DNA from 4 places in the Phyllobacterium sp. GQ127 genome. Region 3 is predicted to be linked to each of the others. Evidence: predicted binding sites of a transcription regulator. Region 3 holds the regulator's gene; each other region holds the start of a gene.

Region 1 (2,204 bases), on a different contig from region 3:
CCCCGCGCCTCCATCTGCTCGCGTACTTTCGTCAGGGTTCGCACGACACCATTGACCTGCGGATGCCAGGCATCCGAAACAATGACGAGCCGTTTAATCTCGTCACGCTGCATTCGCCGCCTTTGGTCGTTTATCGGCAATCTGGATCACTGGCGCGAAGCCTGCATGCTCGCTGATGAGATGTGTCCAGGATAGAAGTTCCATCCTTCCGTCAAAATGTTCCACGATGGCCGTACAGCTTTCCACCCAGTCGCCCGTGTTGATATATTCGATACCGTCTATCTGTTCGATGGTCGCATGGTGAATGTGTCCACAGATAACACCATCGGCACCGATACGCCGCGCCTCGTCGGAAACAACTGTCTGGAACGAACCGATGAAATTGACCGCTTTCTTGACGCGGAATTTGGCCCATGCGGAGAAGGACCAATAGCGCAGACCAAGACGGCGACGCACCTTGTTCATCACGGTATTGATAGCAAGCGCTGCATCATAGGCCCAGTCACCCAGATAGGCGATGTGGCGGGCATTGCGCACAACCACATCGAACTGGTCGCCATGAATCACCAGAAACTTACGGCCATCAGCCGTTTCGTGCATCAGGCGGTCGGTGACTTCAATGCCGCCGAAATGCGTGCCCTGGAAGTCACGCAGAAATTCATCGTGATTGCCGGCGACATAATGAATTGTCGCACCTTTGCGGCTTTTGCGCAGGAGCTTTTGCACAATATCATTATGTTCCTGCGGCCAGTGCCATGACCGGCGAAGACGCCAACCATCGACAATATCACCGACGAGATAGATGGTTTCGGCATCATGGTGCTTCAAAAAGTCCAGCAAAAAGCTAGCCTTAGCGCCTTTTGAGCCAAGATGGATATCGGACAGAAACAGCGTGCGGAACTTTTTAGGCTCGGCCTCGACCATGATGCGGATCTCCGTATCGCGCTGACGCAAACGCGTCTTCTGCGCGACACAAACCCGATTCATGTCACAGTCTTATGACGGCAAGGAAAAATGCAGATTTGAACGATAAAGACTTGTATCAAATCTATGTTCATTTATGCCTCAAGATAGATATCCGACGACGACCCAGACCGATACTCCGGAAGGAAGCAATTCATGGCCCAGGACAATACGCCCGGCAATTCAGAACTTGATGAAAGCGCGCTGTTTTATCACCGCTTTCCCACGCCGGGTAAGCTGGAAATTCAGGCGACAAAGCCGCTTGGCAACCAGCGTGATCTTGCCCTTGCCTATTCTCCCGGCGTTGCCGCGCCCTGCCTTGCCATTCACGCCAACCCGTCTACCGCTGCCGATTACACAAGCCGCGCCAATCTGGTTGCCGTTATTTCCAACGGCACCGCAGTGCTTGGCCTTGGCAATATCGGACCGCTGGCCTCCAAACCAGTGATGGAGGGCAAGGCCGTCCTGTTCAAGAAATTTGCGAATATCGACGTATTCGACATTGAGATTGACGCGCAGGAAATCAACAAGATTGTTGACGTTGTTGCTGCCTTGGAACCCACTTTCGGCGGCATAAACCTCGAAGATATCAAAGCACCGGAATGTTTCGAAGTTGAAGAGCAGCTTCGTGAGAAGATGAATATTCCGGTATTTCATGATGATCAGCACGGCACGGCGATCATTGTCGCCGCTGCGATCATCAACGGCATGGAGCTTGCCGGCAAAGATCTTTCCAAGGTCAAAATCGTGGCTTCCGGTGCCGGTGCCGCAGCGCTTGCCTGCCTCAATCTTCTCGTCAAGCTTGGTGCGGACCGCAAGAATATCTGGGTCTGCGATCTGGATGGTGTGGTCTATGAGGGCCGTAACACGCTGATGGACCGTTGGAAGTCTGTCTATGTGCAAAAGACCGATGCGCGCGTTCTTGCCGACGTTATCGGTGGTGCTGATGTGTTTCTTGGTCTGTCGGCAGCGGGCGTGTTGAAACCTGAACTTCTCAAGCAGATGGCACCCAATCCGTTGATTATGGCGCTTGCCAATCCAAATCCGGAAATCATGCCCGAAGTGGCCCGCGCAGCACGTGCTGATGCCATGATCTGCACGGGCCGTTCGGACTTCCCAAATCAGGTCAACAACGTTCTTTGCTTCCCCTATATTTTCCGTGGCGCGCTCGACTGCGGCGCAAGTGCGATCAACGAAGAAATGAAAATGGCGGCAGTTCAGGCCATCGCGGCCCTTGCCCG
Region 2 (2,204 bases), on a different contig from region 3:
CTTCGACAATCCATCCGAATCTGTTGGCTTCATTGGGGTCTTTCGAGACATCGAAGCGATCATGGAATTTGCCCCATTCATAACTGCCCTCCGGAAGGCCGAGGCGTTTGTAGTTTGCCGCTTCCTTGCTGTCGGCAGCCAGTTCGCCCGTGAAATAGCCATGAATATTTTCTTCGGCCATCACATAGGTGCCCCAGGGCGTGACGCCTCCAGCACAATTATTAATTGTCCCGAAGACTTTTCTGCCGGAGGAATCTGCATTGGTTTTTACACGGTCATGACCGGCAACAGGACCGGACAATTGCATCTCGGTATTGGCGGTGATGCGGCGATTCAGCTTGCCGTCCTTGACGACCTGCCATTTACCATCGGTCTTCTTGATCTCGACAATAGTGCCTCCATGGGCAGCCATCTCGATATCAACACGCTTCTTGTCGGCAGGAGCGACTTCGATCTTGCCCTCAGCAACCTTAACGATGCCTGGGAACATGAGATGTTCATTCGTGTATTCATGGTTAACGACCAGAAGACCATGCTCAGACGAGCCATCTATCGGAATATAACCGACATAATCATTATTGTAGCCAAACTGCTTCGCCTGAGATTCCGGAGTCTGATTACGCGGATCAAACTCTGGAGAATCCACGAAAATTCCATCGCCCCAGCGTAAAAGCACATCCGCATCATATCCGGCTGCAACATGGTGTTTTTCATCAATACCGGCTTCTACTTCCTCAAAACTGAAAGCAGATTTGGTTTCAGCGCGAGCATCATCAGCCAGCATCAGCGCCATCGGGCTGACGGTGGCTGCAATAGCGGAAACCGCGAGTGATCCTTTCAGAAAGCCACGGCGGGAGAATCGAGCTGCAATTAGCTCGCCCATTGTAGGATTGTCGGTCGGATTGTGGCCAGGACCATCATTCTCTTCGAGCTGGCTGGTTCTGAAAACGGGAGTTTGATCATTCATGGCGTGACCTCTGGCTGTCTGGCTGGGTTGCGGATTAGAACCGTTCCAGAATGGCTAGAAGTTCAGCGTAACAAACTGATGACAAGAGTTCAGCTTTTATAGCGGTAGCTACCAACGATTAAAGTCAGAAACCTATTAAGACGCAATCAGCTTACTGAAAGAGTCGAGGTCCACATTGCCTCCTGAAAGGACGACCGCCACCGTCTTGCCCTTGATATCGACTTCGCCAGAAGCCAGCGCAGCAAGACCAACAGAACCGCCGGGCTCAACCACCAGTTTCAAATGGCTTGCTGCCTCGCGCATGGCTTTGCGCACGGCGATATCGGAAACAGCGATGCCGCCGGCCAGATTTTGCCTGTTGATTGGAAATGTGAGATCGCCGGGTTGAGCAGTAAGAATTGCATCGCAGATTGAGCGATATCCCGTCTCATTGCTGCGAATTTCACCAGCGACCAATGAACGGCGCAAATCGTCAAAGTTTTCCGGTTCGACGCCCCAAATGCGCGTTTGCGGAGAGCGCGCTTTTACTGCAATCGAGACGCCACTGATGAGACCACCGCCGCCGCTGGGCACAAACACATCATCCAGCGTGATACCGCGTTCTTTGGCTTCATCAGCAATTTCAAGCCCGATCGTGCCCTGACCCGCAATAATGGATGGGTCATCGTAAGGCGGCACCAAAACCATGCCACGCTCTTCAATGAAGGGGGCGGCAATCACGTCCCGACTCTCGGTGTAACGGTCAAAAAACACAACCTCCGCCCCGTAGGAGCGGGTATTATCAACCTTAACCTGTGGCGCATCGCTGGGCATGATGATGACTGCCTTGATGCCGAATATGCGGGCAGAACTTGCGACGCCTTGTGCGTGATTGCCTGAAGAGAATGCAACGATCCCGCGCTTTTTCTCTTCCGGCGTAAATTGACTGATACGATTATAGGCACCGCGAAACTTGAATGAGCCGGTCCGTTGCAGGCATTCTGGCTTGAAGAAAATACGCGCATTGTAGCGGTCGTTGAGACTTTCCGATTCCATCAGCCGTGTCGGCACAAGCTGCCCGGACAATCTCTTTGCGGCAGCTTCGATATCGGCAATCCCGGCGGCGAAATTCTGATGATCCATGAGCCCTCTCCTGTCAGCTATCCAGTCGATAGCATTCTATAATGCAGCAGGCACCCAAATCATTGTCATCATATCAATCTGGCACGAATACCGCATTGGCACGCTTTTCCAGAAA
Region 3 (2,204 bases):
AAAAACCTGTTTGCTCAAAGCAATGAACGGGCTTTGGGGCTATGGCCGTGGTGAAATCTTTTACCCGAAAGATGCGGCAACGATGTATGCGGCGCAAGAGGTCAAACTTCCCGGCGTCTCGCTGAAACAGCTCGTATGCCTCCCAATGGATGAGAGCCGTTTTGGCGATTCCTCCGTTGCGGCCGCCCTGCACCGCGCCGGCATGGGCGACTTTATTGAAAACCTTGGTGAAGAATGCCGCGATGGCACGTCTTGGGACCAGCTCCTGTCGGGTGGTCAGAAGCAGAAACTGGTGCTTGCGCGCATATTGCTGCACAAGCCTGCGGTTTTGTTTCTTGATGAAGCAACCGGCGCGCTGGACCCGGACTCCAAGATCGCCTTCCATCAGGCCATCAAGGATCATTGTGCCGGAACCACCGTCATCAGCGTGATGCATGAGATCGAAGCGCCACGCTCGGTTACCGGCGAAAACTTCTATACGCATATTTTGGAGATCAATGGCGGCACAGCTATCCAGCGGCCACTTCTGGAGACATTGGTCGAGCCAGATCCGCTACGAGCAACAAACTTCCCGCTGATTGCCGCCGAATAGCCCTTTTCGGAACACGGCACTTTTTGTCCGGCAGAAGCAGTTCTGTTTAAATGAGACTACCGGTCATTTGCGCAAGCCGTCTCTAGCGCAAATTGGCTCATATAACGCCAATTCTGTTTCCCGGCCGAGACAGGAATTCGATAAAGAAAAACGCGATTTAATCCTATCCGAAGGAATAGCCTGCACCGCGTACGGTCCGGATCGGATCAAGCGATCTGCCAATATTGATTGCCTTGCGCAAACGGCCAACATGCACGTCAACCGTACGGTCATCGACGTAAATATCCGCGCCCCATACATTGTCCAGGAGCTGTCCGCGCGAGAACACCCGGCCTGGGGACTGCATCAGGAATTCCAGCAGGCGGAATTCTGTCGGTCCGAGCTTGAGTTCACGCTCTTTACGGAAAACCCTGTGCTGTTCGCGGTCAAGTTTCAGATCTCCAAAGCTCAACACATGCGACAAGAGACTTGGATTGACCCGGCGTAGCATGGACTTGATGCGTGCCAGCAATTCCGGTGTCGAGAACGGCTTGACCATGTAATCATCCGCACCGGTTGAAAGACCGCGAACACGCTCGCTTTCTTCACCGCGCGCGGTCAACATGATGATCGGCAGGATTTCTGTCTCGCGCCGAGCACGCAGGCGGCGGCAAAGTTCAATACCGGAAAGGCCTGGAAGCATCCAATCGAGGATCAGCAGATCCGGCACCTTTTCGCGCAAGGCGATTTCGGCTTCGTCACCACGGCTGATGGTTTCGACAATATAGCCTTCTGCCTCCAGATTATAACGCAGGAGAACACTGAGGGCATCTTCGTCTTCAACGACTGTGATTCTGGGAGCTATAGGCATGGTCTGCTTCCGGCAATTATGGCGTTACTGGCTCGTCAAGAATAACGGTATGCGACTGATCTTCCTTCGGGCGTTCCGCCGGAAGCTGTGTTCCCGTTACAATGTAATAGACCGTCTCGGCGATATTGGTGGCATGGTCACCGATGCGCTCAATATTCTTGGCGCAGAACAAAAGATGCGTGCAAGCGGATATATTGCGCGGATCTTCCATCATATAGGTCAGGAGTTCGCGGAACAGCGACGTGTAAAGCGCATCAATCTCATCATCGCGTTCACGGACGATATTGACCTGTGCCACCGAGCGTGTTGCATAAGCGTCGAGAACATCCTTAAGTTGTGTCAATGCCAGTTCTGCGATGGTCTGCAGGCCGCGATAGACAGAGAGCGTCTGGCGCGTATCGTTGACGGCTACGACACGCTTGGCAATGTTCTTGCCAAGATCGCCGATACGCTCAAGATCGGATGAAATGCGGATCGTGCCGATTACTTCGCGCAAGTCGATCGCCATTGGCTGGCGCTTGCCGATGATGGTGATCGCCTTTTCGTCAATCTCGCGCTGACCGGCGTCGAGGATAAGGTCATCAGAGATCACGCGCTGGGCAAGCGCATTGTCCGAATTGACCATGGCCGACACAGCCTGTTCGACCATGCGCTCCGCATGTCCGCCCATCTCTGCAATCTTGTGCGTCAGAAACTTCAGTTCATCGTCATAAGAGCGGACGGTGTGTTGTGCTGTGTCAGTCATTGTCTAACCCTCTTCCC
Region 4 (2,204 bases), on a different contig from region 3:
ATTGTAAATGCCGCATTCACCAGATGTGAATAGCTGCTTGGCTTCAGATGTGCGTCCGCCATAACGGAACGTGCCATCTTTCGCCAGATCAGCAAGTTCCTGGAAATGCTTGACGAAAAGAGGCGAGTTGATCTTCAGCTCAACATCGACGCCGCCGATGCCATTTTCATTGCTGCCCCAGGAAATATCATTCCATGCAGCATAATTTTCTGTATGAATCCAAGTCATCCAAGCTGTTGTGTAACCACAATTAGCGGCGCCGCTTGTCTTGATTTTCTTCGCAGCTTCCCAAACTTCTGGCCAAGTTTTTGGAGGAGTATTCTCATCCAAACCAGCCTTTTTGAATATATCTTTGTTGTAATAGAGGATTGGCGAAGAGCTGTTATAGGGGAATGACAGCATAGTGCCGTCCGGCTTTGAATAATAAGCCACGATGCCCGGCAGATAGAGGCTTTTGTCAAACTTGGTTTCGCCCATCGAAAGGATGTCGGCAACTGGTTTGATCGCGCCTTCCGCTCCCATCATAACGCCTGTACCGGCATCAAAAACCTGAAGGATATCTGGAGCTTGTTTTGCACGGAAGGCGGCAATGCCAGCATTGAGCGCTTCCGGATAGGTACCTTTGAACACAGGCACAACTTTGTATTCGCTTTGGCTTTCGTTGAACTCTTTTGTCAAAGCCTGCACGACTTCGCCGTTGGCGCCAGGCATTGCATGCCACCAGCTGATTTCGGTAACAGCAAACGATGCAGATGATGAGGCCAACAAAATGCCGAAGGCCACGGTGAGTTTGGTGCCGTGATTAGTCATTATAATCTCCCATAGTGAGGCGTCGTCTTTAGCGCGCTTGGGCTAAGTATCCTCATTATGTGACAGAGAAACAACAGTTATTTGACTTTGGGCAAATGATGCAGGTCAGCCTGTGGAAAAAATGCGCAGCTGTTCACTTTTTTGCTCTAAATCAGCGTGACACCAGCTTTGCGCATTGTGATGGTCATTGCTGCGAGCGAACCACCAAGATCGATCGCCCGGCAAGCGTCAAGTAAGACTTCTGCGGAAAATCCCTGGGCGGCGGCATCAAGGGCGGAGTAAGCCACACAATAATCTGTAGCGAGACCCACAAGCGTCACATGAGTGATTCCACGCTCTCGCAGATAACCAGCAAGGCCAGTTGGCGTCACATGGTCGTTCTCATAAAATGCCGAATAGCTGTCAATGTGCGGGCGAAAGCCTTTTCGAATGACAAGCTCGGCTTTTGTCCATTCCAGATCAGGATGAAAATCGGCGCCATTTGTGCCCTGTATGCAATGATCCGGCCAAAGAGTCTGCTCGCCGTAGGGCATGGCAATGGTTTCAAAGGGCGCTTTTCCCGGATGGCTTGATGCGAAGCTCGAATGAGCTGGTGTGTGCCAGTCCTGCGTCAGGATAACTCTGTCAAAGCGGAGTATCAGCTTGTTGATGATCGGAACAATTTCGTTGCCACCAGACACGGCTAGGGCACCGCCTTCGCAAAAATCGTTCTGAACATCGATGACGATCAATGCGTCCTTGGCCATGATGCACTCCTGTAGAATGGCGTGGAGTCTATGGTCAATTAGAGCCGGACGTCAACGCGCATAGTGAAGGTCACCGCCAATCCAGACGTGATCAACGTCAAGATTCTCAGTTAAATGGACAATATTTGCCTCATAGCCCGGCAATAAGCGGCCATGGGTGTGATCAATGCGAATACTCTGGGCAGGATAAAGCGAGGCCATGCGCAATGATTCATCAAGTGTAAACCCCAATTGCTGGTGCACGAAGCGTACGGCCGAGATCATATCAAGATCGGCACCAGCAAGTGTGCCGTCTTCAAGCGTCAGGCGGCCACCGGCGCGCGTTATGGTTCTGCCGTTAAGGGTGAATGACGTGATGTCCGTGCCTATTGTAGACATTGCGTCAGTCACCAGAAATATCTTTGCTGGGCCTTGTTTGGCTCGCAGCGCAATCGACATGGACGCTTTGTCGACATGAAAACCATCGGCAATCAGTCCGGCTGACAATTCTCCCGATTGCAAAGTCGCACCCACAACGCCAGGGCTGCGATGACCAAGCTGGCTCATTGCATTAAAAAGGTGTGTGACCATTGATGCGCCAGCCGCTTGCGCAGCCAAGGCTGTTTCATATGATGCCCCGCTGTGACCAAGGCTAACAATGACGCCTGC

What was found. Region 3 encodes PhoB, which activates phosphate uptake and scavenging genes when phosphate is short. Its sites were predicted from a motif close to TGTCATNNANCTGTCAT; they were not measured.
Region 1: AC6CHM_RS05105 (UDP-2,3-diacylglucosamine diphosphatase) is a predicted target of PhoB. The motif match lies at 988-1,004, and genes of this name have one in related genera.
Region 2: AC6CHM_RS20930 (PhoX family protein) is a predicted target of PhoB. The motif match lies at 1,035-1,051, and genes of this name have one in related genera.
Region 4: ugpB (sn-glycerol-3-phosphate ABC transporter substrate-binding protein UgpB) is a predicted target of PhoB. The motif match lies at 881-897, and genes of this name have one in related genera.

What each region holds. Positions count from the first base shown of each region.
Region 1 is NZ_JCAXDZ010000001.1:987,742-989,945, forward strand. It holds gene AC6CHM_RS05100 (glycosyltransferase family 4 protein) at 1-113, opposite strand, end outside; gene AC6CHM_RS05105 (UDP-2,3-diacylglucosamine diphosphatase) at 103-924, opposite strand; gene AC6CHM_RS05110 (NADP-dependent malic enzyme) at 1,120-2,204, shown strand, end outside.
Region 2 is NZ_JCAXDZ010000007.1:112,169-114,372, reverse strand. It holds gene AC6CHM_RS20930 (PhoX family protein) at 1-967, opposite strand, end outside; gene AC6CHM_RS20925 (threonine ammonia-lyase) at 1,103-2,089, opposite strand; gene AC6CHM_RS20920 (HAD family hydrolase) at 2,163-2,204, opposite strand, start outside.
Region 3 is NZ_JCAXDZ010000003.1:218,496-220,699, forward strand. It holds gene AC6CHM_RS13060 (ABC transporter ATP-binding protein/permease) at 1-592, shown strand, start outside; gene phoB (phosphate regulon transcriptional regulator PhoB) at 756-1,442, opposite strand; gene phoU (phosphate signaling complex protein PhoU) at 1,459-2,187, opposite strand.
Region 4 is NZ_JCAXDZ010000001.1:1,281,581-1,283,784, reverse strand. It holds gene ugpB (sn-glycerol-3-phosphate ABC transporter substrate-binding protein UgpB) at 1-810, opposite strand, end outside; gene pncA (bifunctional nicotinamidase/pyrazinamidase) at 957-1,556, opposite strand; gene nagA (N-acetylglucosamine-6-phosphate deacetylase) at 1,608-2,204, opposite strand, start outside.